Regions from separate parts of the Klebsiella sp. PK18 genome, predicted to be linked through region 3. Evidence: predicted binding sites of a transcription regulator. Region 3 holds the regulator's gene; each other region holds the start of a gene.
What was found. Region 3 encodes CRP, which controls carbon source genes, mostly activating them, when cyclic AMP is high. Its sites were predicted from a motif close to ATGTGANNNNNNTCACAT; they were not measured.
Positions count from the first base shown of each region.

Region 1 (10,362 bases), 370 kb from region 3:
CTACGGGCGGCCATCTGCTCCGGCAGCTGGCGCTGGCTTTTCGCGATCGCCTCGCTCATTATCCCGGCGCTCCCCACGTCACGCAGGGTTTTCACCACCTCTTCCATCTCTTCGCTGCGCCGAATGCCATGTTCCGCCACCCGGCTGATCAGATAGTCGGGGAACGCTCCTGTCCAGCCCAGAGAGGGGAAACTATGATGCAAGGAGCTAAGCACCTCCTCCTCGACGCCATATTCACGAGCCGCGAACAGGCATTCTGTGGTAAGCGCTTCAAGACCTTTGATCATCACGCTACGGCACATTTTTATCGCCGACACCTGGCCCACCGTACTGGCGCCATAGCGGGCATTCAGCCCCAGCCCCTGCAGACGCGGCGCGATCGCCTCCGCCTGCGGCCCGCCGATCAATAACGGTGTCTGCAATCGGGCCGGCGGTACCGGCGCCATCACCGCGACATCGATGTAGGTGCCCGGCAGAAAATGTTCAGCCGCCTGCCGTTTCGTCTCCGGCGCCACGGAGTTGAGATCGAGGAAGTATTGCCCCGGCTGCAGCAGCGCGGCCGCCTGCTGCGCCACCTTTAGCGCCTCACCGGCGGTCACAGTAGAAAAAACCAGCGTGGCCCCCTCCAGCGCCTGCGCCAGCGAATTTCCCACCTGAACGCGCGAATCACGGGCTTTTTTGCCCATCGCCTCTCGCGCCGGGCCATTGAGCTTGCAATCCCACATGGTCACCGCATGCTCACGGGCAAGATCCGCCGCCAGAATGCCACCCGCCTCGCCAAAACCAATAAACGCGATCGTCATCATTACTCCTCACGCGGCCAGACGCGGGCCGGAATAAAAACCTCGCCAGCAAACAGCAGTCGCGCCGTGCGTAACAGGCCGCAGCCAGCCAGGGCGCCGTCAGCATCAAGCTGAAGCGTTACGCTAAATTCGCCTGTCGGATGCTCAACGCTGAGCAGCGGCGTATCGCCTGGCGCTACCTGCGCCAGGCCCTGCGCGACAGAGCCGGGGAGCAGACAAGCGCTGGCCACGCTCACCGCGCCAAACACGCCGATTGACGCGTGGCAGCGGTGGGGGATAAAGGTGCGGCTGCTGATGGCGCCGCCGTGTCGCGGTTCGGCGATCAGGGTCATCTTGGGCACCGTGCGCTGGCTGACGTCGCCAAGCTGCATCAGCGGCCCGGCCTGCAGGCGAATCGACTCCAGGCGACGTTTAAGCGCATCGTCATTATCCAGCTGTTCGCGCGTCTCATAGCCGGTGCAACCGAGGTCGGAAGCGCGCAGCAGGATCACCGGCATACCGTTATCGATGCAGGTCACCTCAACGCCGTCAAAACGGTCACGAACCCGGCCGGTCGGCAGCAGCGCCCCGCAGCTGGAGCCCGCCACATCAAGAAAATGGAGCAGGATCGGGCTGGCGCTGCCCGGCACGCCATCGATACGACTCTCGCCGGCGTAGTCGACCCCGTCGGCATCGCAGGGGATCTCTGCCACCGCCAGTTGCCCCGTGTTCTCCATATAAATACGCACCCGAGTGAGCGGCGCATCGTGGCGAACCAGACCACGCTCGATGGCGAAAGGGCCAACGGCGGCAAGAATATTGCCGCAGTTTTGGCCGTAATCCACGGTGGCCGCCGCCACGTTCACCTGGGCAAACAGATAGTCCACATCGGCGTCAGACCGTGCGGAGCGGCGGATAATCGCCACTTTACTGGTCAGCGGATCGGCGCCGCCGATCCCGTCAATTTGCCGGGGATCAGGCGAGCCCATCACCGCCAGCAGCACCGCATCACGTTGCACCGGATCGGCAGGCAGATCGTCAGCCAGAAAACAGGCTGCCTTCGAGGTGCCGCCGCGCATCCATAGACAGGGGATTCCGCGTTGCGCCATTTATTCCTCCACCTCGTCTGCGCGGTCATAATACCGCAGCCCCTTTTCCGCCAGACGCGGGCGCATCGCGTAAATATCCAGCCCCAGCTCGCCATGGCGCATCCGCTCACGCTTCGCAAGCTCATTGCTCATGCGGGCTTCCGCTTTATCAAGCACATCACGGACCTGCGCGTGAGGCAGCACCACGACGCCATCGTCGTCGGCCACCACGACATCGCCCGGCTGCACAAGCTGACCTGCGCAAATCACCGGGACGTTAACCGAACCGAGGCTCTCTTTCACCGTTCCCTGGGCATAAACCTGACGGGACCAGACGGCGAATCCCATCTCCCGCAAAGTCTGCGAATCACGAATGCCGATATCGCCCACCAGACCGACCACGCCGCGCGATTGGAGAGACGTCGCCAGCAGATCGCCGAAGAAGCCATCGCCGCACGGCGACGTCGGGGCCACCACCAGAATATCGCCGGCGCGGCACTGCTCGACCGCGACATGAAACATCCAGTTGTCGCCTGGCGTCACCAGCACGGTTACCGCGTTGCCCGCCCGGCTGACGCCCTGCTGAATCGGACGGATTACCGGCCCCATCAGCCCCTGGCGCTCCCAGGCTTCATGGAGCGTCGCCACCCCGGCCGCCTCACAGCGGCGCAAAACCGCCTCGTCATGGCGCGGCAGATGGCGGATCACAAGGCCTTTTTTATTTAACAGGTTCATGCCAGGTTCTCCGTTACGCGGGGGAAGATGCTCTGGAAGGCTTCGCCGTGAACGATATCGCGCGCGGCCGTGATGCCGATATTGCGTTTGGCCTGCACTCCGCGCTGCAGCGCCACGCGGGTGTAGTATTCCCACAGATGCTCCTGACCCTGCATGCACTGAATGGCCTGATACTTCTTCTCCCAGACGGCGGTGATGTCCAGTAACACATCGGGTTTCCAGTTGCACTGCTCCGGCTGGTGCGGTTCGAAACAGTAAACCGGGGGAGCAGCGACAATTTTCTCGCCGGGGCGATAGCCTTCTGCCTGAGCGATAATCCGAGCCTCCTGCGCCAGATGGGAGGCCAGCGGATGATCGTAGTTATAGGGATCGTGCAGGGAGTGCGTCAGGACAAAGTGGGGCTGGATACGGCGATACACATCCGCCAGACGAAACAGCGTCTCTTTATCGGCGCGCAGCGGATAGTCGCCGATATCAAAGAATTCGACGCTGGCGCCCAGGATCTCAGCGGCGGCCTGCGCCTCTTCGCGACGCACCTGCTTCACCGCCTCCTCGGTCATGTTGCCTTTGCGCCACAGTTTGGCGGACTCGCCGCGCTCGCCAAAGGATAAACAGACCACATGGACCTGATAGCCCTGCAGGGCATGCAGCGCTATCGCACCGCCCGCGCGCCAGACGAAATCGGCTGAGTGGGCGCTGACGACAAGGGCACTTTTTTCGCTAACCGGATGAGACATGATGGCTTCCTCTGTTGTTTTTTTCAGCTTGTCATGTCCCGTCGCAGGGAGGTAATTCGTTAACTTGCGAAGGCTATGATTTTTATTTATGTTGTCGACTCACTCACTGTTTCAGGCCTGACGAACCATGCTGAAGAAAAAGCACGATAAAATCATAAATATCATGCAGCTGCGCTTTTTCTGTCAGGTCGCGCTGCGCGGCAGCGTCTCGCGTGCGGCCGATGACTTATTCCGCACGCAGTCAGCGATAACCCGGGCGATCCGCGACCTTGAATCCGCCTTGAACCTCACGCTGTTCGAACGCCATTACAGCGGCATGGTGCCCACCGAGTATGGCAAGTGCATCCTGCCGCGCGCCCGGCGGGCGATTGACGACCTGCAGGCCATTCCGGCGCTGTTGCAGAAACACCATACCCGCACCAGCGGCCCGCTGGCGGACGCCGGCTGGCTGTTCAATACCCGCCGGTTAGCCATATTTATTCAGCTCTATCACGTCAACCATACCCAAACCGTCGCGCAACAGTTGGGGATCACCCAGCCGGCGGTCAGCGCCGCGCTGAAGGTCCTGGAGAAAGGGGCGGATTCGGCGCTATTTCGCCGGACGCCAGAAGGGGTGCGCCCCACGCCCGCCGCGGAGCTACTCTATCCCCCGGTAAGCAGAGCGCTCAACGAGCTGGAAAACATCTGGAGCGATATCGCCGCCCGTCGCGGGGTGCTGGAGGGCACCGTGCGCATTGGCGCCCTGCCGCTGAGCCGGACCCGGCTACTGCCCTCCGCCATCGCCGCCTTTCTGGCTCAGCACCCGGGCATTACCCTCATGACCAATGAAAGCCCGTATGAGTCGCTGGTCGCCGATATGCGGGCAGGTAATATCGATTTTATTATCGGCGCCCTGCGTCAGGATGAAGATCTTCCGGACCTCTGTAGCGAGGCGTTATTTGAAGAGGATATGTTGATTTTACTGCGTAATAACCACCCGCTGCTGCGCCATCCGGATCCGCGCAGCCAGCTGGCGACCGCGCAATGGGTGCTGCCGCGCGCCAACGCGCCGGCGCGCCATTTGCTGGATAAGGCGTTTATCACCCTGGGGCTGCCGCTGCCCCAACCGACGGTGGAGACCGGGGATGCGGCGATGGTGAGAGGATTGCTGCAGGACTCCGACATGCTGGCGGCGGTCTCCGCCAGCCAGATGCGTTTTGAAACTGACAATGGGCTGCTCAGCGTGTTGCCGGTCCCCCTGCCCGATACCACCCGGCGTATCGGGCTGACGTTTCGCGCCGGCAGCCTGCCCTCCCCGGCGACGCAGGCGCTGTTGCGTTTTATCTATCAGCAGGTTCAGGACGGGACCGTTTAACGTTTACCCGCCACCGAATAGGTTACCTGTTGGTTGCGCGTTTGCTGAAACGCCTCCAGCGTCTGCCCGCGCATCGCGGCGTAAATATGCAGGTTGGATACGCCGACCACCGCGCCCATTTTCTCCAGCAGGAAGAAACTGGCGCCATACTGAATCAATCCCCGCCAGTCGCGTGCGTTGAGCAACTGCTGTTCCTCCTCACTCAGTCCGGCTTCGGCATAAAGCGACTGAGGCGACTGCAGAAAACGTTCGCGCCAGGCAGGCTCAATCAGCCGATGCAGGAAACGGTTAAGCCGCAAGCCATTCAGGCTGCGCTCGTGGGTAAAAGGATAGGTTCCCGGCAGTTTCTCCACCCCGGCCAGCTGCTGCGCCATATGCTGGCGATGGCGCGTCAGGGTATCGACGGGGGGCAGGCGCGCATTGTTCTCAAGGATCAGCGTGGCGATACCGGTCATCGACGGCAGGTAATAGTCGCGCCAGGTTTCGGTGACATTGGCTGATAGCGCGCCGCGCATCACCAGCCACATGATCACTTCGGACCCCTCCATCCCCCCCAGCTCAGCATATTCGCCAAGGGTCATTTCGGTGAGCTTTTCCGGGTCATTAACCAGCATGTCAACAAACTGGGCATCCCAGTCGGGATTATTAAATCCGCAGCGCTCGCCATGAACCTGATGCGAGAGCCCGCCGGTCGCGACAATCGCCACATTGATATCTTCCGGGAAGCTTTCAATTGCCCGGCGCAGCGCCTGGCCGAGTTTGTAACAACGGCGCGCGCTCGGTACCGGAAATTGCAGCACGCCGATCTGTAACGGGATCACCGCCGTCGGCCACCCCTGCGCTTCATCCCAGGGCAGCAGCGCCGAAAGCGGCGAGAAAAGGCCGTGGTCGAGCTTTTTATCCATAAAGAACGACATATCAAACTCATCGGCCATCAGGCTGGCGCCAATGTGCCTTGAGAGCGCCGCATTGCCCTGGACCGGCGGCAGACAGCGTGGTCCGCCGCCTTCATCGGCAACGTCATATTGACTGTCGATTCCCAGCGTAAAAGTCGAATAGTGATCGAAGAAAAAGGCGGTCACATGATCATTAAAGATGTACACCAGCGCATCCGGTTTTTTCTCCTCCAGCCAGCGCTGCAGCGGTTCGAAGCTCTGGAAGATCGGCGACCACGCCGGGTCCTGCTGTTTATGATGATCGACCGCGAAGCCGATAGTCGGGGTATGAGAGACGGCGATACCGCCGAGAATGTTAGCCATCAGATAACTCCACTTATCGGTGTTCCAGGGGGGATGACAAAGCGTCCAGTTCTGCCTCTGTGAGTCGAGGCTTAGCGTGATTCATACGGTGCAACAAAATACAGATCCCCGCCAGGCAGGCCGGCAGCGCAAGCACCAAAAAGATCGACGAGTGTCCCGGCACGGCCAGCATCAGCATCCCACCCAGCGTGGAGCTGAGAATAGCCCCGGTACGGCCGATACCATGCATCCAGCTGACGCCGGTAGCACGGATCTCGGTTTGATAATAGGCTGGCGAATAGGCCTGCAGACCGTTCTGCGCGCCGTTAATGCACATCCCGCTGATAAAAATCAGCACCGACAGCGCCGCCGATCCGAAATCCATCAACCCCTGGGACAACAGGCACAGGCAGCCGAGGAAATAGGTTGCCGCAATCACGGCTTTCGCCGAAGCACGATCCATCAGCATACCGACAAGGATCCCGCCCAGCGGGCCGCCGAGCTGGAACAAGCCGGTCATCATCGCCGCCTGCTGCAGCGACAGCCCGCCGGAGCGGAGAATGGTTGGCAGCCAGCCGTTCAGCAGATATATCACGAACAGCCCCATAAAATAGGTCAGCCACAGCGCTATCGTGCCGCGGGCATAGCCATGCCGAAACAGCTGCGCCACTTTATTGCTGCGCGTGATGGGCGGCGCATTCAACTGAAAAACGGTTTCCGCCGTAAACTGGCCCCCAAGCCGGTTAAGCGCCCTGGCGATCTGCTCGCCCGGTAGCCGGCGCGCCACCATGTTCATCGCCGACTCCGGTAACATCACGATCATAAAGGGGAGCACCACGAGCGGCAGCACGCCGCCAAAAATCAGCGCCGAGTGCCAGCTGTAATGCGATAACAAACCGGCGGCGATAAAGCCGCCGAGGCCGGAACCCACGTTAAAACCGCTGTACATCAGGGTGATCATCACCCCTTTACGCCGCTCCGGCATATATTCTGCCACCAGCGTGACGCAGTTGGGCATCACCGCGCCAAGGCCAAGGCCAGTAAGAAAACGCATCAGCGCCAGTTGCGATGGGCTTTGCGCCACGGCGCCGGCCAGGCTGAACAACGCAAACAGCGCCACCGACCAGAGTAAAATGCGTTTTCGGCCGTAGCGGTCAGAAAGCGGGCCCGCCACCAGGGCGCCAATGGCGACGCCGAACATGGCCGCCCCAAGAATCGGCCCCATTTCAGCCCGGCTGATGCCCCAGTCCTCAATGAGCGCCGGGGCGACAAAGCCCATCACCGCGGCGTCATACCCATCCAGCATAATGATGATGAAACAGAGCAGCAGCACGTTCCATTGAAAGCGCGAGACCGGACGGGCATCTATCCACGCTTTCACATCGACAACGTTCATGTGATTCATAGGGTCACTTCCTTAAGCAGGCGGTACGAATGTTCTGGTTAGTGTTTTTTGAGTGGAACTTTCGTACTCAACTTAAGGCAGGTCACGCAGGCTGTCCGGTTCGAAAACCCGGCGTCAGATATGAGTTTTATTTATAATGTGAGGGATACGACAAAAACCAGCCAGCAAAAAACCCGCAGCCAACGGCGGCGGGTCAGGGCAAGAGCGGTGTTCAGTGCTTCGGAATAATTAAATCGCCGCGCAGCGGGCTGCCGCCCGGGTTGTCCGTTTTCTCGGTCAGCCAGTTGACGATCCGCGACGCCATCGCGTCCATGGAATATTCAATGGCCGGAATGGTGGGGATACCGGGCAGCTGTAACGATCCGGCGAGGCTAAACACCATCACATTTTGCGGAACGGCGCGGTTAAACGCCTGCAGCTGCGGCACCACGCGCTGCGCCTGCTGTTCATCGCTCACCAGCAGCGCGTTAAAGTTCAGCGTCGTGGCGTTATTGACCAGCTCCTGCACCGCCACCGACGGCGAGGTGTTATCCAGAAACACCAGGTTGCGATTAAACGGCAAAAAGTTTTTTTCCAGCGCGTGCTTGTAGCCCAGCAGCACCTGGTCGGCAAAGCCGCTGCTCTGCGGATGAATCAGCGCAATCTGCCGTCTCCCCTGGCTAATCAGATAGTGGCAGGCGGTTTCGGCAGCGAAGGCATGATCGAACTGAATGCTGTTGTCGCCCTCGCTGTCGAGGCAGTCCACCAGCACCACGTCCGGGCGGTTAATATTCAGGGGAAAACGCGCGCCGATGATCAGCACGTTATCGCACAACCCGCAGGTCAACTCCTCCAGCGAGCTCATCACGCCGTTGCTGGTGTTGGCGAAGCGCAGCAGCAGGTGCTTCTGGTGCTGGCTGAGCTGTTTTTCCAGGGCGTAGAGATAGCTGGTGGTTTGGTTGATGTTGTCCTGGGCGCAGATGACGCCGATACAGCCGGTGGACTGGCTGAGCAACGACTGGGCTATCATGTTTGGCCGGTAATTGAGCGCTTCCGCCGCCTGCAGCACCGCCTGACGACTGGCTTCCTTCACGCCACGTGAGCCGCTCAACACTCGCGACACCGTGGCTTTGGAAACCCCGGCAAGTCGTGAAACATCATTGATTGTCGACATCATTTTCCCCTGCGCGGGCGCCGCGTCCCGCCAAAATCCTGTAAACCTGAATCGCTTCAATTGTGACCAGCGCAGTATATCCATTTCACCATTTGTTTGGAAACCGATTTTCCATTTCAGCGCAAAACATCGCCAAATCGACAGAATAATGTGAGCGAAATCCAATAAATCCGCCCCATAAGCAGGAGATCTTGACCACTATCACAGTTCTGCTTTTTATGAATGGAAACCGGTTTCCGTCTGATATCAAATCATCCACGCAATAACTTTTTACATTTTGAGGATGGTCGTCGATGTACAAGATTATGCTGTGCTGCTCTGCCGGGATGTCCACCAGTCTGCTGGTCAGAAAGATGGTGGAGGCGGCGAATGAACGTGACCTGCCGGTGCAGATTGATGCCTATGGCGTTTCCGAATTTGACATGCAGTTTCCGCAGTATCAGGTGGTGTTGCTTGGCCCCCAAGTGAAATACATGTTGAAAACCCTGTCTGACAAAGCGGCTTCCCTGAACATTCCCGTTCAGCCCATCGATACGATGGACTACGGTATGCAGCGGGGAGACAACGTCCTGAATTATGCTCTGTCGCTGATCCCAGCGGCGCACTGAGAGGTGTTGAAATGAGTTCTCTGTATCAGTCCATGATTGCCGTGATCGAGCAATCTATTACTCCGCTGGCAGGACGCCTTGGGCAGCAGAAATACGTTATCGCTATCCGCGATGGCTTCACTGCCGCCTTGCCGTTTATGATCATCGGCTCTTTCATGCTGGTATTTATCTTTCCGCCGTTTTCACCCGATACCACCAACGGCTTTGCCCGCGGCTGGCTTGATTTCTCCCAGCACTACCGCGAACAGCTGATGCTGCCGTTTAACCTCAGCATGGGCGTGATGACCTTCTTTATCTCGGTCGGCATTGGCGCCAGCCTCGGTCGTCAGTTTCAGCTCGATCCGGTGATGTCCGGTCTGCTGGCGTTTATGGCCTTCCTGCTGGTCGCCGCGCCCTATGCCGATGGCAAAATTTCCACTCAGTATCTGTCCGGTCAGGGCATTTTCACCGCGCTGATCACCGCCATCTACTCCACCCGCGTTTATGCGTGGCTGAAGCAAAACAACATTACGATTCGTCTGCCGAAAGAGGTCCCCACCGGCGTCGCCCGTTCGTTTGAAATCCTGATCCCGGTGCTGGTGGTCATTGCGACTCTGCATCCGCTGAACCTGTTTATCGAAGCGCAGACCGGGATGATCCTGCCGCAGGCGATCATGCATCTGCTGGAGCCGCTGGTTTCCGCCTCCGACTCGCTGCCGGCGATTTTGCTCTCCGTTCTGATGTGCCAGATTTTCTGGTTCGCCGGGATCCACGGCTCACTGATTGTTACCGGCATTATGAACCCGTTCTGGATGGCCAACCTGTCGGCAAACCAGGCGGCGCTGGCGGCGGGTACGGTGCTGCCGCACGTCTATCTGCAGGGCTTCTGGGATCACTATCTGCTGATTGGCGGTGTCGGTTCGACTCTGCCGCTGGCTTTCCTGCTGCTGCGTAGCCGGGCCACTCATCTGCGCACCATCGGCAAGATGGGCATTGTGCCGAGCTTCTTTAATATCAACGAGCCGATTCTGTTCGGGGCGCCAATCATCATGAACCCGATGATGTTTATCCCCTTCGTCTGCGTGCCGATGGTCAACGCGGTGCTGGCTTACGGCGCGACGCGTCTTGGCTGGCTGAGCCAGGTGGTGTCCCTCACTCCGTGGACCACGCCGGCACCGATTGGCGCGTCGTGGGCGGCCAACTGGACCCTGAGTCCGGTGGTGATGTGCGTTATCTGCATGGTGATGTCGGCGGTTATTTACCTGCCGTTCCTGCGCGCCTAT
Region 1 covers NZ_CM173493.1:40,933-51,294, reverse strand. Annotated here, with positions in the region: gene AC3EMD_RS00260 (NAD(P)-dependent oxidoreductase) at 1-803, opposite strand, end outside; gene AC3EMD_RS00255 (4-oxalomesaconate tautomerase) at 806-1,891, opposite strand; gene AC3EMD_RS00250 (4-carboxy-4-hydroxy-2-oxoadipate aldolase/oxaloacetate decarboxylase) at 1,892-2,605, opposite strand; gene galB (4-oxalmesaconate hydratase) at 2,602-3,342, opposite strand; gene AC3EMD_RS00240 (LysR family transcriptional regulator) at 3,470-4,696, shown strand; gene AC3EMD_RS00235 (gallate dioxygenase) at 4,693-5,955, opposite strand; gene AC3EMD_RS00230 (MFS transporter) at 5,969-7,339, opposite strand; gene AC3EMD_RS00225 (LacI family DNA-binding transcriptional regulator) at 7,551-8,492, opposite strand; gene AC3EMD_RS00220 (PTS sugar transporter subunit IIB) at 8,786-9,100, shown strand; gene AC3EMD_RS00215 (PTS cellobiose transporter subunit IIC) at 9,112-10,362, shown strand, end outside.
Region 1: the regulator CRP is predicted to act here: its motif matches at 8,641-8,658, upstream of AC3EMD_RS00220 (PTS sugar transporter subunit IIB).

Region 2 (10,362 bases), 2.5 Mb from region 3:
TGTTCCGCATCACCACCATGGAAGATAACGCCATCAGCAGCAGCCTGCAGTACGCTAACGGCCAGGTGACGCTGAACGGACAGAAAATGCCGCTGGAGGATTTTGCCGCGATGTTTGGTCTGGAAGCGCCTGCTCAACCGGACGCGGCGCCGCAGGAAGGCCAGCCGCAACAGGATGACGCCGCTCCTCAGCAGGACGACGCCGCCCCGCAGCCGTAACTTATCGTCTCAGGAGACGGCCATCGCGCCGTCTCCCTCACTTCCGTGTCACCAGCCGCGGCGGCATAATCTGGTTTCGCGCCTCGCCGGTGCCTTCCTCCAGCCGTCGCAGCATCGACTCTGCCAGGGTTTTCCCCATCTCGCGCGCCGGGGTCGTTACCCAGGTGAGCGGCAGGTCATCCAGCGCCGCCTCCGGCACGTCGGCGAAGGCCGCCAGCGCCACCCGCTGTTCGAAATAGCTCTCGACGCCATCCTCTCCGCTCTGCCTTCCGGCCCGCAGTAAACCAAACCACGCGCCGGTGGCCACCACGTTGTTGTAGCACAGCACCGCGGTGATGGTCGGATTCTGGCGCAACAGCCCCGCCATCGCCTCCGCCGCCTGCTTCTGGCTCGACTCGCACTCCAGCACCCATTCGCTGTGAAACGGCAGACCGTATTTCAGCAAGGTGGCGCAATAGCCGCCGACCCGCTCGGCGCGCGTCAGCGACGAGCTCTGCCCGCCAAGCCAGGCGATCCGCTGATGGCCGCGGCGGATAAGATGCTCGGTCACCAGCTGCGCCGCCTGCATGTTGTCCGGGCGGATCAGGTCGACATCGTCAAGGTAGCTGGCGCGGGAAGCAAACACCAGCGGCACGCCGGCCTGCGCGGCCCGCTCGCGCAGTTCGCTCCCGCGATCGATCGACCCGGCGATGATCACCCCGTCGACCCCCTGCGCCGCGAGGGTATCAAACCGCTGGTCTATCTTCTCGCCGCTGCGCCCGCCCTGGGTGAGGAACACCATTTTCCCCTGCCTTTCCAGGGCGTCGGTGAGGCCGGCGGTTAATTCGGCGTAAAACGGTTTTGACAGATCGCTAACGATAAGGCCAATCACCCCGCTCTGCCCGCCACGCAGCGAGGCGGCCTGGCGGTTGCGCACAAATCCCAGCTGTTCGATGGCCTGATTAACCCGCTCGCCGGTGGCGCTGGAGATGCGCCCTTTACCGCTCAGCACCAGCGAGACGGTGCTCACGGAGACCCCGGCGGCCTGCGCCACATCATTGATGGTGATCTTTTTTGCGATAGCCATAACGTGCTGGCTGACTCCCTTGCCTGTCGATAAAACGTTTTATCATTGTGCAATCTTTATAAACCTTATTATCGCTTGATTATGTGATTTTTATCGCACTAAAAAATGGTAAAACGTTTTATCTTGCCGTGGCGTTAGTTCTTCCCGACCACTTGAGAATCAGGAACCGTGTTATGACGGCGAAAACAGCACCAAAAATCACTTTATGGGAGTTTTTCCAGCAGCTCGGAAAAACCTTTATGCTGCCCGTAGCGTTGCTCTCGTTTTGTGGGATCATGCTGGGGATCGGCAGTTCGTTAAGCAGTCACGATGTTTTGACGCTGCTGCCGTGGCTGGATATGCCGCTGCTGCAGGCCATCTTTATCTGGATGAGCAAAGTCGGCTCCTTTGCCTTCAGCTTCCTGCCGGTCATGTTCTGTATCGCCATCCCACTGGGGCTGGCGCGGGAGAACAAAGGCGTCGCCGCCTTCGCCGGCTTTGTCGGCTACGCGGTCATGAACCTGGCGGTCAACTTCTGGCTGACGGCGAAAGGCATTCTGCCCACCACCGACGCCGCGATCCTGAAGGCCAACAATATCCAGAACATCATCGGTATTCCGTCGATCGATACCGGGATCCTCGGCGCGGTTATCGCCGGGATTATCGTCTGGCTGCTGCATGAACGCTTCCATAACATTCGCCTGCCGGACGCCCTGGCTTTCTTTGGCGGCACCCGCTTCGTGCCGATCATCACCACCGTGGTGCTGGGTCTGGTCGGGCTGGCGATCCCGCTGGTGTGGCCAGTCTTCGCCATGGGGATCAACGCCCTCGGGAAGATGATCAACAGCGCCGGGGATTTTGGCCCGATGATCTTCGGCACCGGCGAGCGACTGCTGCTGCCGTTTGGCCTGCACCACATCCTGGTGGCGCTGATCCGCTTCACTGAAGCCGGCGGTACCCTCGACGTCTGCGGCCACAGCGTCAGCGGCGCGCTGACCATCTTCCAGGCGCAGCTAAGCTGCCCAACCACCCACGGCTTCTCCGAAAGCGCCACCCGCTTCCTGTCGCAGGGTAAAATGCCGGCCTTCCTCGGCGGCCTGCCGGGAGCCGCGCTGGCGATGTACCACTGCGCCCGTCCGGAAAACCGGCATAAAATTAAAGGCCTGCTGATCTCCGGGGTCATCGCCTGCGTGGTCGGCGGCACCACCGAGCCGCTGGAGTTCCTGTTCCTGTTCGTCGCGCCGGTGCTGTATGTCATCCACGCGCTGCTGACCGGTCTCGGCTTTACCATCATGGCGGTGCTCGGGGTGACCATCGGCAACACCGACGGCAATATCATCGACTTCGTGGTGTTTGGCATCCTGCATGGCCTGGCGACCAAGTGGTATCTGGTGCCGGTGGTAGCGGCTATCTGGTTCGCGGTCTACTATGCCATCTTCCGCTTCGCCATTACCCGCTTCAATCTGAAAACGCCGGGCCGCGATATCGACACCGCCGCCAGCGTGGAGAAAGCCGTCGCCGGTACCATCGGCAAATCCGGCTATAACGTGCCGGCGATTCTGGCGGCGCTCGGCGGCGCCGAGAACATTGTTTCGCTGGATAACTGCATTACTCGTCTGCGTCTGTCGGTACACGATATGAGCAAAGTGGACGCCGCCGCGCTGAAAGCCCATCGCGCCATCGGGGTGGTTCAGCTCAATCAGCATAACCTGCAGGTGGTTATTGGCCCGCAGGTGCAGTCAGTAAAAGATGAAATGGCCGTATTGATGAATACTGTTCAGGCCTGACCCCACTGGTCCCCCTTCCGCGCGGAGGGGGACATTCGCTAAGGAAGTTCCGATGTTTGATTTTGCCACCCCCATCGACCGCCACGGTACCTGGTGCACACAGTGGGACTATGTCGCCGACCGGTTTGGCGCCGCCGACCTGCTGCCGTTCACCATCTCCGATATGGATTTCGCCACCGCGCCCTGCATTCTCGACGCCGTCAGCCAGCGGCTGGCCCACGGGGTATTCGGCTACAGTCGCTGGCGGAACGAGGCGTTTCTCGGGGCGATTGCCCACTGGTACGCCAGCCGGTTTAACAGCGTCATCGATCCGCAAACGGTGGTCTACGGGCCGTCGGTTATCTACATGGTGGCGGAAACCATCCGCCAGTGGTCGAGCGAAGGCGACGGCGTCGTCGTCCATACCCCTGCCTACGATGCATTCTATAAGACCATCACCGCTAACCGCCGGGAGATTGCCCCGGTGCCATTGACCCTGACGAATAATCAATGGCACTGCGATATGGCCCGCCTGGAAGCCGTGCTGGCGGAACCGAAGAATACCCTGCTGCTGCTGTGCAGCCCGCACAACCCAACGGGGAAAGTCTGGCGTCGCGAGGAGCTCCAAACCATGGCGGCCCTGTGTCAAAAACATGGCGTCAGGGTGATTAGCGACGAAATTCATATGGACATGGCCTGGGGCGAACACCGCCATATCCCGTGGAGCGAGGTTGCTCAGGGGCCATGGGCGCTGTTCACCTCCGGTTCGAAGAGCTTTAATATTCCGGCCTTTACCGGGGCCTATGGCTTTATCCCCGAGGCGAACGCGCGCGACAGCTACCTGCAGGCGCTGAAGGCCCGCGACGGGCTCTCTTCTCCCTCCGTGCCGGCGCTGGTCGCCCATATCGCCGCCTACCGCGACGGGGCTCCCTGGCTCGACGCCTTGCGTGACTATCTGCAGGCGAATATGCGCTATGTCGCCGCTACGCTTAACAATGCCTTCCCCGCACTCTGCTGGCAGCCGCCGGAGGCCACCTACCTGGCGTGGATCGACCTGCGCCCCCTGAACATCGACGACCACGCGCTACAGCAGGCGCTGATCGCCGAACAGAAGGTGGCGATTATGCCGGGTTATACCTATGGTCCTGAGGGCAACGGCTTTCTGCGCCTCAACGTCGGCTGCCCGCGCGAGAAGCTGGAACGCGGTGTCGAAGGACTGATTGCCGCCCTGCGCAGCCTCAGCTGATTCGACGCGCAATCTACAGGTCATCGCGCCGGCGGAATGCCAGGTAGCCGGCGCCGAGGGTAAAGATGGCGACTATCACCACCAGCAGAATAAACCCGTGGTGGTTGCTCGCCAGCGGGATCCCGCCGACGTTCATGCCGAAGAAACCGGCGACGATGTTAATCGGCAGCGCGAGAACGGTGATCACCGTCAGGGTGTAGAGGGTGCGGTTGCTCTGCTCCAGCTGGCGGGCGCCAATCTCCTCCTGCAGCAGACTGATACGCTCGATCAGGCCGGACAGGTCGTTGAGCACCACGCTAAACTCTTCGGTGAACTGACGAAACGCCTGCACCACTGCACGATCCATCCACGCCGGCGGCCGGTTAAGCAGCCGGAACATCGCCGCCGGCTCCGGCGCCAGCAGCCGCTGAAAACGTAAAAGCATCCGCCGCAGCCGCGCCAGATCGGCCCGGTTGCGCTGCACGTGATTGCTCAGGAGACGCTCTTCAATAAGGTCGACATGGCGGCTGGCCTGGCGGACGACCTGCTCCAGCACTTCCTCCTGCTCCTCCAGCAGAAAAGCCAGCAGCTCGGTAGAGGTATTCACCCTGAGCGTCTGCAGACGCGGCAGCATCCATTCGATAAACCGCAACGGTTTGAAGCGCGCCGTCACCACCAGCTTAGGGCTACAGTAGAGCCACAGCGTGGCGGTTTCCGCGCTGGTATCCTGCGGACGAAACAGCACATCGTTGAGCACAGCGAACAGATTCTCCCCCTGTCGCTCAATGCGGGTGGTGTGCGAGCCGCTGCGGATCTCCTCGAAGAAAAAGTCCGCCACCGGAAAGTGGCTGGTTAACCATTTTTCGGCGGTGGCATGATTGAGATTCAGGTGTAACCAGATAAACGCCTTGTCATCGGCGAGCGCCTGATAACGGGCGCACACCTCGCCAGAGGCGATGGGCTGCGGGGGGCGCTGTTCATGAAACAGATAACCATGCACCAGACCGGAAACTTCACTATCAAAATCGGGCTTTAACATCTTCGCGGTGACGTCTTGACTCATGGCTCCCTCAGGACACGCACTGGCACTGTTGATGCCCGAATAGCGCCATCTTTCGCTATTTTCCGCGGGCTGGCAAGGTTAATAATCTGGTCATAAAACAGTAACCTGAATGACATATTGCCGTCAGTGTCGCGCGCCACGCAGGCGATGCGATCGGCGCGAATAGAGGGGACTTCTGGCCCTTTTCGCTCTGGGGTTATTAAAATAAATTTGATTATCCTCAAAACTTTTTTAGGAAAAAAAGCGTATTACTTTAGCCGCTTAATCATTGCTTACCCTGGTTTATTGAGGAGGAGACCATGAAAACCTATGACCGTAATCGTAACGCTATTGCTACCGGCAGCATGGTAATGATCGCCGGTAACGGCACAACAGGCGTGATTAAAGCTATCCATGGTGAAGGGAAAACCGCCGAGCAGCTTCGCCGGGCGGACTGCGTTGAAATCGACGGCTGCGAGGGCCGCTTTTGCCCGTTAGATCTGATCCGTCTCGGCTTCCATTAATTCCTGCCGCCAGGTCATCAGTAGCAGGCCACCTGAGGCGGCCTGCTCTTTTCCCGGATAATAAAGCGGCTAGCGAAAGCTCCACTGAATACTCATCACAAAGATCGCCGGCACAATAATGCCGCCTTCCACACCGAAATAATCGGTGAAGTTATATTGCAGACCATGATAGAGGTAGGGCGAAAAACCGACGCCGGTGATTTTTTTGGCGGTGTGGTAGGTGCCGGAATCCCCACAGTGGCTGAAGGCGTCAAAGAAAAATTCCCCGGTATAGGCATACACCCCTTTCAGCACCCAGCCAGTATCGTTTTTCAGCCAGTCGCGGCGCACGCCGAGGGTCAAACAGCGATCGTCAAAGCTGTTTTTCATCGTTCCGACCAGCACGCTGTATTTTGAATCCTGAGAAAACTTGCGCTCCACCGAGAAAAAATTGTTATTGAAATGCTCGTTATATTGTCCGTGGTTACCGGTCATATGATAAACATAGGAGCCGGTATTCATCGAATAGAGGTTTAATTCCCCGGCCTGCGCCGACGGCATGGCAACCACCAGTAGCCCTGATAACAAAATCCATAATTTATTTAACATTCAGCAACCTACACCACACCCGTAAAAAAGAACCCGGCATACTAGCACCGCTAAGCTAAACCGAAGGGCAATCAGATAACCGACGCTGGTCGCGGCAGAAAACATGACCCTATCTGCACTATAGCAGCGGCGCTCCCGCTTCGTTAGCGCTTGCAGCTATACTGCAGACACATTCATCTTATTGATTAAGGACTACTGTGTTAGCCACTCTCCTCGTTGCGCTGGTCGCTATTATTCATCTCGCCATCCTGGTGCTGGAGATGTTTCTCTGGGAAGCCCCCGCCGGGCGCCGGGCCTTTAACCTCAGCGCCGATTTCGCCCGGGAGACCCGGGTGCTGGCGGCCAACCAGGGGTTGTATAACGGTTTTCTGGCCGCCGGCCTGGCGTGGGGGCTGTGGCTGGGGGCGCCGGGGGTGCAGGTGGTTATCTTTTTCCTGGCCTGCGTGCTGGCCGCGGGGATTTTCGGCGCGCTAACCGCCAGCCGCAAAATTCTCTATATTCAGGCGCTGCCCGCACTGCTGGCGCTGCTTGCCGTAGTGGCGCAAGCGTAGGGCCTTGATCCAAAACAGAGAAAGCAGGCGCTGAGGCGGGTACTATTTGCCCCCTTCGGTCGGTCATCGACCTTTAATACCTTCTGAGTTCAGAGGCATTTTTATGACATGGCAATCCTTCAAACAGGCCTGGCTTATCCGGTTCTGGTCCCCTGTCCCGGCGGTCATCGCGGCGGGCATCCTCTCTACCTACTATTTTGGCATCACCGGCACCTTCTGGGCGGTGACCGGCGAATTCACCCGCTGGGGCGGTCAGCTGCTGCAACTGCTGGGCGTCCACAGCGAACAGTGGGGCTATTACCAGCTGATTCATCTCGAAGGGACGCCGCTGACCCGCATCGATGGCAGGATGATCATCGGCATGTTCGGCGGCTGCCTGGCCGCCGCGCTGTGGGCCAATAACGTCAAACTGCGCTTTCCACGCAGCCGGATCCGCATTGTGCAGGCCGTGGCAGGCGGCATCATCGCCGGGTTCGGCGCACGTCTGGCGATGGGCTGCAATCTGGCGGCTTTTTTCACCGGTATTCCGCAGTTCTCCCTGCACGCCTGGCTGTTTGCCATCGCCACCGCCATCGGCTCCTGGTTTGGCGCCCGCTTCACGCTGCTGCCCCTTTTTCGCATCCCGGTAAAAATGCAAAAGGTGTCCGCCGCCTCGCCGTTAACCCAAAAACCGCAGCAGGCGCGCCGCCGTTTCCGGCTGGGCATGGTGATCTTTTTCGCCATGATCGGCTGGGGCCTGCTCACCGCCGCAGACCACCCGGCGCTCGGCCTGGCGATGCTGTTCGGCATCGGCTTCGGTCTGCTTATTGAGCGCGCGCAGATCTGCTTTACCTCCGCCTTTCGCGATATGTGGATCACCGGCCGGACGGTGATGGCGAAGGCGATTATCTTCGGCATGGCGGCGAGCGCCATCGGTATCTTTAGCTATGTGCAATTGGGGATGGCGCCGAAAATTATGTGGGCCGGTCCCAATGCGGTGATTGGCGGGCTGCTGTTTGGCTTTGGCATCGTGCTGGCCGGCGGCTGTGAAACCGGCTGGATGTACCGGGCGGTGGAAGGCCAGGTTCACTACTGGTGGGTTGGGCTGGGCAATGTCATTGGCTCAACGCTGCTCGCCTGGTGCTGGGACGATATCGCCGCTCCGCTCGCCACCTACTGGCAGAAAATCAACCTGCTGAACGCCTTCGGTCCCTTCGGCGGGCTGCTGGCGACCTATCTGCTGCTGCTGATCGCCCTGCTGCTGGTGATCGCCTGGGAAAGACATTTTTTCCGCCGCCAGTCGACGGCGGTCCGGACCGTGAAGGAGAGCGCATGAAAAACATCATCCCTGATTATCGCCTGGATATGGTCGGCGAACCCTGCCCCTATCCGGCCGTGGCCACTCTGGAGGCGATGCCCTCCCTGCAAAAAGGCGAGATCCTGGAAGTGGTCAGCGACTGTCCGCAGTCGATCAATAACATTCCACTCGATGCCATGAACCACGGCTATACGGTGCTGGATATTCAGCAGGATGGCCCAACCATTCGCTATCTGATCCAGAAATAGCCGCGGCTCATGACCCCGCCGGCGACGAACATCGCCGGCGCTAATTTCGCCTCTTCCCGTCTTACCACACCTTCTGCCTGCCTCGAGGATCCCCTGCGAACCTTTGCAATAGCTTGTAACACTTGAAACGATGTTCCAGTTACATAATAACCATTAATATAACGCGCCTATATTATTAAAATACGAATAAGTAAACGTGTGAATGGTTTATGCCGACAGACGCCTAAACCATGCGCAGCAACAACACAACAAGGATTGAAATGGAACTGCTGGCAAGGCTGGGTCACTTTTTCGAACAGGTTCGCGCGGATGCCGATTTTACCACCTTCGCCAGTGAACTCCGCCGGCATCAGGTCTCCTACTACATCTATTTTGTCTCCACCGGCAATATGAATTTCGTGATGGCAAACGACGAGGTGATTTCGATAAAAAGCGCCCGCGGCCTGCTACGCGTGCGCAGCGCCCCCAGCCATCGACTGACCTCGGCCGCGGTCATCCGCCATTTTGCCGGCGCCATCAACTTTGAACAGTACTGCAAGGATCTCGCCAGCGCCGGCGTGTTTAAGTGGATTGTTGATCTGGAAGAGGAGACCCGGCACTACTGGTCGAAGGATAATACGCTGCTGTATAAAGAGAGCCTGATGCCCCCCTGAGCGGGTCCCAGGGGGAGGCGTGGTTATCTGCTCGCCCCTCAGTCGCGGGTCTGCACCCAGAAAGCGTGGATCAGGCCAGGAATATAGCCCAGCAGGGTCAGAATAATGTTGAGAATAAACGCCCAGCCGAAGCCTTTCCCCAGCAGTACGCCCAGCGGCGGCAGAATAATAGTGAAAACGATTCTCCAGAATCCCATAACCTCTCCCTTCGTCTAACGTCAATATTTTACTAAGCTATTCAATAGTTAAGCATAGACGCTTTTCACCGCTTCGCCAGCAGGCGGCCCCCTCATCTCCGGTAACAAAAATTATTCCCTGCCGTCAGCGCTAAAAAAGGCCGGGAAAACATCCACTTTTTTCCTCCCCGGCCCGCAAGCGCTGGCATACCGCACAGATTGTCAGTTGACCAATCAGGGGGACAGGACTAAGCCTGGAGGAGTTTTATCACATCGAGTCGTTTTACCAACCGGAGAATGTCCATGAGTAAACTTGGGATTAATGGATTTGGTCGTATCGGACGTTTGGTGTTACGCCGTTTATTAGAAGTCGACAGCAGCCTGGAAGTGGTGGCTATCAACGACCTCACCTCGCCAAAGGTGCTGGCCTACCTGTTGAAGCATGATTCAAACTACGGCCCCTTTCCGTGGAGCGTCGACTTTACGGAAGATGCGCTGATCGTCAACGGCAAAACCATTACGGTGTATGCCGAAAAAGAGGCGCAGCATATTCCGTGGCAGGCGGCAGGCGCAGAGGTGATTGTGGAGTGTACCGGGTTTTACACCTCGGCCGAGAAATCGCAAGCCCATATCCAGGCCGGCGCGCGCAAAGTGCTGATTTCCGCCCCCGCTGGCGAGATGAAAACCATCGTCTACAACGTCAACGATGACACCCTGACCCCGGATGACACCATCATCTCCGTGGCCTCCTGCACCACCAACTGCCTGGCGCCGATGGCCAAAGTCCTCCAGGATGCCTTCGGCATCACCGTGGGCACCATGACCACCATCCATGCTTATACCGGCACCCAGTCGCTGGTGGACGGGCCGCGCGGCAAAGATCTGCGCGCATCCAGAGCGGCGGCAGAAAACGTCATCCCGCACACCACAGGTGCGGCAAAGGCCATCGGCCTGGTGATCCCCGCCCTGAGCGGTAAACTGAAGGGCCATGCCCAGCGTGTGCCGACAAAAACGGGTTCGGTGACAGAG
Region 2 covers NZ_CM173493.1:2,956,472-2,966,833, forward strand. Annotated here, with positions in the region: gene AC3EMD_RS14535 (YdgA family protein) at 1-218, shown strand, start outside; gene AC3EMD_RS14540 (Mal regulon transcriptional regulator MalI) at 256-1,284, opposite strand; gene malX (maltose/glucose-specific PTS transporter subunit IIBC) at 1,458-3,050, shown strand; gene AC3EMD_RS14550 (MalY/PatB family protein) at 3,103-4,275, shown strand; gene AC3EMD_RS14555 (CorA family divalent cation transporter) at 4,289-5,317, opposite strand; gene ydfZ (putative selenium delivery protein YdfZ) at 5,617-5,820, shown strand; gene AC3EMD_RS14565 (hypothetical protein) at 5,890-6,369, opposite strand; gene AC3EMD_RS14570 (DUF1304 domain-containing protein) at 6,606-6,959, shown strand; gene yedE (selenium metabolism membrane protein YedE/FdhT) at 7,063-8,274, shown strand; gene yedF (sulfurtransferase-like selenium metabolism protein YedF) at 8,271-8,504, shown strand; gene AC3EMD_RS14585 (DUF1398 domain-containing protein) at 8,765-9,157, shown strand; gene AC3EMD_RS14590 (YqaE/Pmp3 family membrane protein) at 9,196-9,354, opposite strand; gene gap (type I glyceraldehyde-3-phosphate dehydrogenase) at 9,637-10,362, shown strand, end outside.
Region 2: the regulator CRP is predicted to act here: its motif matches at 5,526-5,543, upstream of ydfZ (putative selenium delivery protein YdfZ).

Region 3 (10,362 bases):
TACCATCGCGATGGCGCGTACCGCCGACCAGGATAGCGCCACCAGCCAGTTCTTCATCAACGTGGCGGATAACGCCTTCCTTGACCATGGTCAGCGCGACTTTGGCTATGCGGTGTTTGGCAAGGTAGTGAAAGGTATGGACGTCGCGGATAAGATCTCCCAGGTCCAGACCCATAACGTCGGCCCATACCAGAATGTGCCGACCAAACCGGTTGTTATCCTCTCTGCGAAAGTGCTGCCCTAATCCTTCCACGGCGCGGTGTGCTATCGCCGCGCCCGGTTGCCTCCCGGCATAACCTGAAATTGCTGCTTATACTTGTGGCACACAGGGGACGATAAGGGGGGCGACGATGCGTCCACTCACCGAAAAGCAAAAATCCCGACTCTGGGAACAGACACGCAATACCAATTTTCAGGCCAGTCGTCGCCTTGAAGGCGTGACGGTGCCGCTGGTTACGTTGACTGCCGAAGAGGCGCTGGCGCGTCTGGCGACGCTGCGGAGGGAGTATGAGCGATAAATTCGGCGATGAACGCGATCCTTACCTCTACCCGGCGCTGAATGTCCTGCGCAACCGCCTCGGCATCCGGCAGGCTAAAAATCTGCAACAGGCCGCCTTTGAGATGACGGCGTTGCGGGCGGCAACCTTGCCGCTGGGGCCGCGGGTGCGCGGCTTACCCTATCTGTGCGCGATTCATCATCAGCTGTATCAGGATCTGTTTGACTGGGCCGGCCGGTTACGTGAAGTGAACCTCTACCTGGGCGATACGCCGTTCTGCCACTTTGCCCGGATCGAGGAGGAGGGGAACGCCCTGATGCAGGCCCTTGAGCAGGAGGATTATCTCAATGGCCTGCCGCGCGAGACCTTTATTGAACGCCTGAGCTGGTTCTATGGCGAAATTAATGTGCTGCACCCTTTTCGTCTTGGCAATGGCCTGACCCAGCGCATTTTCTTTGAACAGCTGGCGATACATGCCGGCTACCTGCTTGACTGGCGTGACGTCGACCCCGCCGGCTGGAGCGCGGCCTGCCAGCAGAGCGCGATGGGCGATCCGGCTCCGCTGGTGGCGATCTTTCGCAAAGTGGTAAGCGAAGCGCGGGAATCTGAGTAGAATAGCCCGGTTTTGATTGTTCCGGAGCCGCTATGATCCTGCTTATCGATAACTATGACTCTTTCACCTGGAATCTGTATCAGTACTTCTGCGAACTGGGTGCGGAAGTACTGGTCAGGCGCAATGATGCGTTGACGCTGGAGGAGATAGCGGCGCTGGCGCCGGAGAAAATCGTGATCTCGCCAGGCCCCTGCACGCCGAATGAGGCGGGGATTTCCCTCGCGGTTATCCGCCACTATGCGGGGAAAACGCCGCTACTGGGCGTCTGTCTCGGGCACCAGGCGATAGCCCAGGCGTTTGGCGCGACCATCGTACGGGCGGCACAGGTGATGCATGGTAAAACCTCGCTTATCGAGCATAACGGCGAAGGGGTGTTTCAGGGGCTGAATAATCCCCTGACGGTGACCCGTTATCACTCGCTGGTGATTGATCCGCCGACGCTCCCGCCCGAGTTTATCGTCACCGCCCGCAGCGCCAGCGCTGAGATTATGGGGATCCGCCACCGCGACTGGGATCTTGAGGGCGTGCAGTTTCATCCGGAAAGCATCCTCAGCGAGCAGGGCCATCAATTGCTGGAAAACTTTCTGAAGCGGTGATTTTCAGTTGCCATTGACTGATTTTTTATGCATATTTTGTGATTATATTTTCATGATTACATCTGCATAACGAAGAGGGATGGGCAAGACATGGCAACTGAACAACCGGCAATCACCCGCGCCACATTCGATGAAATTATTTTGCCGATTTATGCACCAGCAGAATTCATCCCGGTGAAAGGGAAAGGCAGCCGCGTCTGGGATCAGCAGGGCAAAGAGTATGTTGATTTTGCCGGCGGTATCGCGGTGACGGCGCTCGGCCATTGCCACCCGGCGCTGGTGGCGGCGCTCCACGAGCAGGGCGAAACGCTGTGGCACACCAGCAACGTCTTTACCAATGAGCCAGCGCTGCGTCTGGGACGTAAAGTTGTCGAGGCCACCTTCGCCGAGCGCGTGGTGTTTATGAACTCCGGTACGGAAGCCAATGAAACGGCCTTTAAGCTGGCGCGTCACTATGCGGTGACCCGCCATAGCCCGTATAAAACCAAAATCATTGCCTTCCATAATGCCTTCCATGGCCGCTCCCTGTTTACCGTTTCCGTCGGTGGGCAGCCGAAGTACTCCGATGGTTTCGGCCCGAAACCGGCGGATATTGTCCATGTTCCCTTCAACGACCTGCAGGCGGTAAAAGCGGTGATGGATGACCACACTTGCGCAGTGGTGGTGGAGCCGATTCAGGGCGAAGGCGGCGTGACGGCAGCGACGCCGGCCTTCCTGCAGGGGCTGCGTGAGCTGTGCGATCAGCACCAGGCGTTGTTAGTCTTTGATGAAGTGCAGTGCGGTATGGGACGTACCGGATCGCTGTTCGCCTATATGCATTACGGTGTGACGCCGGATATTCTGACCAGCGCCAAAGCGCTCGGCGGCGGCTTCCCGGTCAGCGCCATGCTGACCACCCATGAGATCGCCAGCGCCTTCCATGCGGGTTCCCATGGCTCAACCTACGGCGGCAACCCGCTGGCCTGCGCGGTCGCCAACGCCGCCTTCGATCTAATCAATACCCCGGCGGTGCTGGATGGCGTGAGCGCGAAGCGCGAACTGTTCGTCAAACACCTGCAGCAGCTGGATGCTGAATTTGATCTGTTCAGTGATATTCGCGGGATGGGCCTGCTGATTGGCGCCGAACTCAAGCCGCAGCACAAGGGCCGCGCGCGTGATTTCCTCTATGCCGCTGCGCAAGCCGGCGTCATGGTGCTCAACGCCGGGCCGGACGTGATGCGTTTTGTTCCCTCGCTGATCATCGACGAGCAGGATATTGCCGAGGGGATGGCGCGTTTTGCCCAGGCAGTGGCAAAGGTGATTAACGGCTGATCTTCCGCAGCCAGATGCCATGATGCGGCCGCTGACGCCATGCTACTGACGATATGGTATGCATGGTGTTCAGATGGCCCAGAATGCGTTGCAGGTGCTGCTCCAGGGTGCTTAACGGACCGTTCGGCACCTCTGTTTCCGGCGACTCCAGAATATTAGCATCCCCTGCGCTGCCGGGACCATCGCTGTCCAGCCGCTGCTGGCAGCGTTGCAAGGCAATCTCACAAGATTCGAGATAGCGCTGGGCAAGATCCGGGGTGAGCATCGTATGCTCCCGGGCCAGGGTGGTCATAGCGTTGATGTGTTCGACGATAAACTGACTGTGCGTCACCCACAGCTTCATATCTTCCAGGTAGTGGGTATTAAAACCGGGCTCCTGCATCGCCTGATTCAGGGAGTTGTAGAGCGCGTTATGCGCCTGGTTGACGCGCATGCGTTGATAGGCCAGCGCGGGGGCTTTTGGATCGGCGCTGAGGATCAGGCGAATCGCCTGCTGGTCGGCCTCCAGCGCATCGTGGGCGTTTTTTTTCAGCAGGCCGCTCTGCCACTGCGGCCACAGCCAGACCATCCCGCCGAAGGCGATCAGGCAGCCGATAAGCGTGTCGATAAGCCGGGCGACAATAAACTGTTCGCCGTTGAGCGTCAGCAGTTGCAGGGTATACACCGCCGTCACCGTAAAGCCTACCATCGCCCAGCCATAGTGTTTACGGATGATCAGATAGCTGAGCAGGGTAATCAGCAGCATCCCGCTCAGGGTATAGCTCTCCGGAACGTGAAAGTGCAAGGTTAGCCCGGCGATGACTAGGCCGGCGAGCGTTCCCGCCGCCCGGTGAACAATTCGCACCCGCGTGGCGCCATAGCCATTTTGCGTGACGAAGAGCACCGTCATCAGGATCCAGTAGGGCTTCGGCAAATGCAGGGCGTTGCCCATCAGGCTGGCGACGCTCAGCATCACGCTGATGCGCGCGGCATTGCGCAGTGCGGGTGATTTCAGCGACAGATAGTTCTTTAGCGCGGGAAACAGCGGTAAACGACGCTCTTTGTCGGCCATCAGATCCCGGGCATACAGGGGGCGCTGGGTATGCAGCACCCGGGCGATACGGCTAAAGTGCCAGGCGCAGAACTGACCGACCGGGTTGTCCGGATGCTGGCGGGCGATCTTTTCCAGAGCCTCAATCTGTTTATCCATCTGAAAGCGCTGCGGAAAGCGATGATAGAGAATATCATCCGCCAGTACGCGCAGGCGGGCAGCGACGGTTTGGGCATTCCAGCGGATCACCGCTTCGGCATGGCTGCGTTCCACCAGCTTTTGCACCTCTTCTGGCTGATGCAGGCTAACCGAAATATGTTCCTGTAGATCCAGCCCAACCTGGAACGCCCGCAGCAGACGCTTGTGATCGTTGCGTTGGTTGGCTGCCAGCATATGCATCTGCTGATAGCACTGGGTAATCAGGTCGACTACCTTCTGCTGGCGGGTGAGCAGCGGCGGCAGGGCGGTCGACGGATCGGTATGCTGGGTCAACAGACTGTATTTGGCTTCACAATAGTCAGCCAGTTCCCGGTAAAGCAGGCTGAGCGACTCCCGCAGCGGCTGTTCGCGCCACAGCCAGAACCAGAGCCAGTTAAACACGCCGTACCACAGCGTACCGAAAGCGTAGATCAGCAGTGGATCCCAGATGGGCATATTGCCCGCCAGGCTCAGGGTAAAGATAGCGGCGATCAGCGACGCGGGCAGCAGGCGAGCGTGCAGCGAACTGATCTCCGCGGTGACGCCGAGCAATAGCGCCAGACCGCTGAGAATAAGCGGCAAAGGAATGGCCTGGGCGAGCAGCAACTGCACCACCAGACTGCATCCGGCAAACAGACAGCCGCCGATAATCAGGCGTTTGAAAAAGCGCTTATGCGGGGTATCAAGACCGGCAATGTTGCAGCAGGCGGGCACTAAGGAAAACAACAGCCCCTGCTGGAGATGGCCGAGCAGAAGACCGATGGCCACAGGCAGACACAGCACCAGCGTTTGCCGCAGTGCATAGTTGACTTCCGGGTGGTAAATCAGCCTGCGCCACATGAGGGAAAAACAAAAACGGCGTACTGCAGGAGCAATACGCCGCTTAGCAACTTAACGGGTGCCGTAGACGACGATAGTTTTACCGTGTGCGGAAATCAGGTTCTGATCTTCCAGCATTTTCAAAATACGGCCAACTGTTTCACGAGAGCAGCCGACGATCTGACCAATTTCCTGACGGGTAATTTTAATTTGCATACCGTCCGGGTGGGTCATGGCATCAGGTTGCTTCGCCAGGTTCAGCAGCGTCTGGGCGATACGGCCCGTCACGTCGAGGAAGGCGAGGTTGCCCACTTTCTCAGACGTGACCTGCAGACGGCGAGCCATTTGCGAAGAGAGACGCATAAGAATGTCCGGGTTAACCTGGATCAGCTGACGGAATTTCTTATAAGAGATTTCGGCCACTTCACATGCGGTTTTCGCCCGTACCCAGGCGCTACGCTCCTGACCCTCTTCAAACAGGCCTAATTCACCGATGAAATCGCCCTGGTTGAGGTAGGAGAGGATCATCTCTTTACCTTCTTCATCCTTGATGAGTACAGCCACGGAGCCTTTAACGATGTAGTACAGCGTTTCTGCTTTTTCACCCTGGTGGATCAGCGTGCTCTTTGATGGGTACTTATGAATGTGGCAATGAGACAAGAACCATTCAAGGGTAGGGTCTGTTTGCGGTTTGCCAAGCACCATGCGCGGTTATCCTCTGTTATAAGCTATCTCCGGGCGCCGACACTACACGGCGTCCGGGCATGCAATCGTATTGTTTCCCTATACCTGGGAAGCTGGCTGATGATTTTTCGACAGCCCGTAATGTGAACTCCTCTGCATACATGCAGTACATCAATGTAATACTGTAGCATCCAGACTGTTTTAGCATAGCTTTCGCCGCATGTCTCCTGGTGTCTCGCTTCAGCATGACGCAGGTCGCCTTCCGTTGCGAGAATTGTTATGTGCGCGTAATCTGACAGGAAAATTGCGATACTGGAGTTAAATTTTATGCAAGCGCGTGTGAAATGGGTTGAAGGGTTAACCTTTATCGGGGAGTCCGCGTCAGGACACCAGATTCTGATGGATGGCAACTCCGGGGATAAGGCACCCAGCCCGATGGAGATGGTGCTGATGGCGGCGGGCGGTTGCAGTGCGATCGATGTGGTTTCTATTCTGCAAAAAGGTCGCCATGAGGTGACCAACTGCGAAGTGAAGCTGACGTCGGAGCGCCGCGAAGAGGCGCCGCGTCTGTTTACGCATATTAATCTGCACTTTATCGTCACCGGTAAGGCGCTGAAAAATGCCGCGGTCTCCCGGGCGGTGGATCTGTCGGCAGAGAAATACTGCTCGGTGGCGCTGATGCTGGAAAAAGCGGTGAAGATCACCCACTCCTATGAAGTGATCGAGGCGTAGTCTTCGCCTGCCGTTGTGAAGCATCTCAACCCCGGCCTGGCCGGGGTTTTTTCTGTTAGCCGATCTTGCGGCCTTCCATCAGGCGCTCGACCAGCGGCGTCATGATAAGCTCCATCGCCAGCCCCATTTTACCGCCCGGCACCACCAGCGTGTTCATGTGCGAGATAAACGACCCCTGCAGCATCGCCAGCAGCCAGGGGAAGTCGATATTCTGCAGGTTACGGAAATGGATCACCACAAAGCTCTCGTCCAGCGAGGGAATAGTTTTCGCGGCAAACGGGTTGGAAGTGTCTACCGTCGGCACGCGCTGAAAGTTGATATGGGTGCGGGAAAATTGCGGGGTAATGAAGTTGATGTAGTCTTCCATCGAGCGGACGACTGAGTCCATCACCGCCTCCCGGGAGTGGCCGCGCTCGCTGGTGTCGCGAATAAGCTTTTGGATCCACTCGAGGTTAACGATAGGCACTACGCCGACCAGCAGGTCGACATGGCTGGCGACATCATGATGCGGCGTGACAACCCCGCCGTGCAGCCCCTCATAGAACAGTACGTCTGTCGGCTCCGGCAGCGGCTGCCAGGGGGTGAAAGTCCCTGGCACCTGATTCCACGGTACGGCTTCGTCATAGGTGTGCAGGTATTTCCGCGACTGGCCTTTTCCGTGGCGGCCATAGTCGACAAAGGTCTGCTCCAGCAGGCCAAAGTCGTTCGCCTCCGGGCCAAAGTAGCTGATATGTTTGCCCTGATCCCGCGCCTTGCGGATCGCCATGTCCATTTCCGGGCGGGTGTAGCGATGAAAGCTATCGCCTTCCACCTCCGCGGCGTGCAGGTTTAGCTGCGCGAAGATTTTGCGAAAGGCAAGGCTGGTGGTGGTAGTGCCCGCGCCGCTGGAGCCCGTGACGGCGATCACCGGATGTTTGGCAGACATAACAACTCCCTGGTTAAACGATGTAGTGGCGTCGCCTTAGCCGTTAAACAGCGCGCGCGGCATAATATTGACCGTCTCATGCAGTTCCGACCACACAAGAACCGCCTCTCCGCGTTTCAACTGCTGTTTTACATCGGCGACTTTATCGGCAAGTGAACGTTCATGTTCACCATAATCGGTGCCTTCACGTAACACAAAGCTTTCAATCAGGTTATCCAGCGTTTCGGGATCCAGATCCTGCCAGGGAATAATCATACGGGGACCTCCAGCCAACGGTTTAACCAGTCCGGGATGCGTCTTTCCAGCCACATCTCCGGCTTACGCAGGGTGCCGCCGACGAAACCAACGTGGCCGCCTTGCTCAGTTAATTGATACTCAACGTTCGCCGGCAGTTGCTCCTGCGGTGGTATGGAGTGGTGATCCATAAATGGATCGTCTTTCGCGTGAATGATGAGCGTTGGCTTAGTGATATCGCTGAGCCGCGGCATGGCGCTGCATTGCCGGTAATAATCCAGCGCATCGGCGAAACCATGGATTTTGGCGGTGATCATATCGTCAAATTCCCGGATGCGGCGCATCCCTTTAAGCTGGCGTAAATCGACAGGCAGTGAGCCAGGATACGCTTTCAGCTTGCGTGAGGCATTGGCTTTTAACAGATTGAGCAGATAGCGCTGATAAACCCGCGAGAAGCCCTTATCCATATGATAGCTGCAGGCTTCCAGCATAAAAGGCGCGGAGACGATCACCGCCGCATCCAGCGGGCAGCGGTCGCCTTCTTCTGCCAGCAGGCAGCCCAGCATATTGCCGCCCAGTGAATAGCCGACGGCCGCAGTCGGCGCGGGACCAAACTCGCGCTGTAGCCAGTGCAGAAACCAGGTGCCATCTTCTGTTTCGCCGGAGTGATAGATGCGGTTATTGCGGTTAGGTTCGCCGCTGCAGCCGCGGAAATGCATAACCACGCCCAGCCAGCCGCGCTGCATCGCCGCATGGATCAGACCATGGGCGTACGGGCTGTGCAGGCTTCCTTCGAGACCATGAAAGACGACGAGGCGCGGCTTATGGCGCGCCTGATGCGGGTCTTCGCTCCAGGCCAGATCGACAAAATCGCCGTCCGGCAGCTCAAGGCGCTGCCAGTGCGGGGTAAAGCGCAATTTACGGCGGATCAGCCGCGGCAGCATGGTTTGCAGATGACGATTGCCCACGCCGCGCATCGGATGGAACTCACGCGAATCGTTTTCGGGGGGCGTCATGTCTGTGGGGATGATTTCAACCATAGCACCAGAACAATTAATAAACGTGATGATGACTATACCGCGCAGGGCGCACAGGGGTTAGCCAATATGTGGTCTTGTGGCCAGCGACGCCAGGTTACAGCAAAAACAAATCATTGATGTCACTGATGGCAGGCCATGGAGAGGGCAGAAACCCACCCTGCCAGCGGCATCGTACGCGCAGGCAGGATGAGGAAGTCAATATTAGCCTTCCTGAAGCATCAGCTCCAGCTGCTCCTGGGCCTCCAGCCAGGCCATTTCACACTCCTCCAGCCCGGACTTCGCGCTGGCCTGCTGCTGCAGGCATTCGGTTAGTTCGGCTTTACGTGAGGCGTCATAAAGCTCACTGTCGCCAAGTTTTTCTTCCGCACTGGCCAACTGCGCGTTGAGCTTGTCCATCTCTTTTTCCAGACGGGCGATCTCTTTGCGCAGCGGTTGGGTCTGGCTGCGCAGTTCCGCTTCCCGACGCTTCTGGTCCTTGCGCGCCTGCGCGCTGTTGCCGCTCTCTTTTGGCGCGTCGCTGCTCTGTGATTCCTGTTTTTGCGAGTCGCTGAGCCACTGCTGATAATCTTCCAGATCGCCGTCGAACGGCTCGACTTTACCGTCATGGACGAGGTACAGATCGTCGGTGGTGGAGCGGATCAGGTGACGATCGTGCGACACGACAACCAGCGCCCCTTCAAAGTCGATCAGCGCTTCGGTTAAGGCCTGACGCATATCGAGGTCAAGGTGGTTGGTCGGTTCATCGAGCAGCAGCAGGTTAGGGCGCTGCCAGACGATCAGGGCCAGTACCAGGCGCGCTTTTTCTCCACCAGAGAAGCGGCGGGTCTCTTCGCTGACCTTATCGCCCTGGAAACCAAAGCCGCCCAGATAATCACGCAGTTTCTGCTCCAGTTCCTGCGGGGCCAGGCGCGCCAGGTGCTGCAGCGGCGACTCATCGGCACGCAGGAACTCCAGTTGATGCTGGGCGAAGTAGCCGAGCTTGATACCTTTTGCGAGACCGATCTCGCCGCTCACCGGCTGGAGTTCACCCGCCAGCAGCTTAATCAGAGTCGACTTCCCGGCGCCGTTGCGGCCCAGCAGGCCGATGCGCGAGCCCGGCACCAGATTGAGCTTGATGGAGTCGAGGATAATACGCTCGCCGTAACCGGCGCTGACTTTCTCCATTTTCAGTAACGGGTTAGGCAGACTCTCCGGCTGGCGGAAGCTGAAGTGGAACGGGTTATCCACGTGCGCCGGGGCGATAAGCTCCATCCGTTCGAGCATTTTGATACGGCTTTGCGCCTGCTTGGCCTTGGTGGCCTTAGCGCGGAAGCGGTCGATATAGCTTTGCAGATGCGCAACGCGCTGCTGCTGGCTTTCGTACATCGCCTGCTGCTGAGAGAGACGGGTAGCGCGCTGCACTTCGAACGAGCTGTAGTTACCGGTGTACTCAAACATCGTCTGCTGTTCGATATGGATAATTTTGTCGACGATAGGATCGAGAAAATCGCGATCGTGGGAGATCAGGATCAGCGTCCCTGTGTAACCCTTAAGCCATTTTTCGAGCCAGATGACGGCATCGAGGTCGAGGTGGTTAGTCGGTTCATCGAGCAGCAGCAGATCGGAGCGGCAAATCAGCGCCTGGGCGAGGTTAAGGCGCATACGCCAGCCGCCGGAAAAATCGCTGACCGGCCGCTCCAGCTG
Region 3 covers NZ_CM173493.1:415,387-425,748, forward strand. Annotated here, with positions in the region: gene ppiA (peptidylprolyl isomerase A) at 1-244, shown strand, start outside; gene AC3EMD_RS01915 (YhfG family protein) at 351-518, shown strand; gene AC3EMD_RS01920 (putative adenosine monophosphate-protein transferase Fic) at 508-1,110, shown strand; gene pabA (aminodeoxychorismate synthase component 2) at 1,143-1,706, shown strand; gene argD (bifunctional acetylornithine/succinyldiaminopimelate transaminase) at 1,797-3,017, shown strand; gene AC3EMD_RS01935 (YccS/YhfK family putative transporter) at 3,007-5,085, opposite strand; gene crp (cAMP-activated global transcriptional regulator CRP) at 5,137-5,769, opposite strand; gene AC3EMD_RS01945 (OsmC family protein) at 6,076-6,480, shown strand; gene AC3EMD_RS01950 (phosphoribulokinase) at 6,536-7,405, opposite strand; gene AC3EMD_RS01955 (YheU family protein) at 7,442-7,660, opposite strand; gene AC3EMD_RS01960 (hydrolase) at 7,657-8,655, opposite strand; gene AC3EMD_RS01965 (ABC transporter ATP-binding protein) at 8,881-10,362, opposite strand, start outside.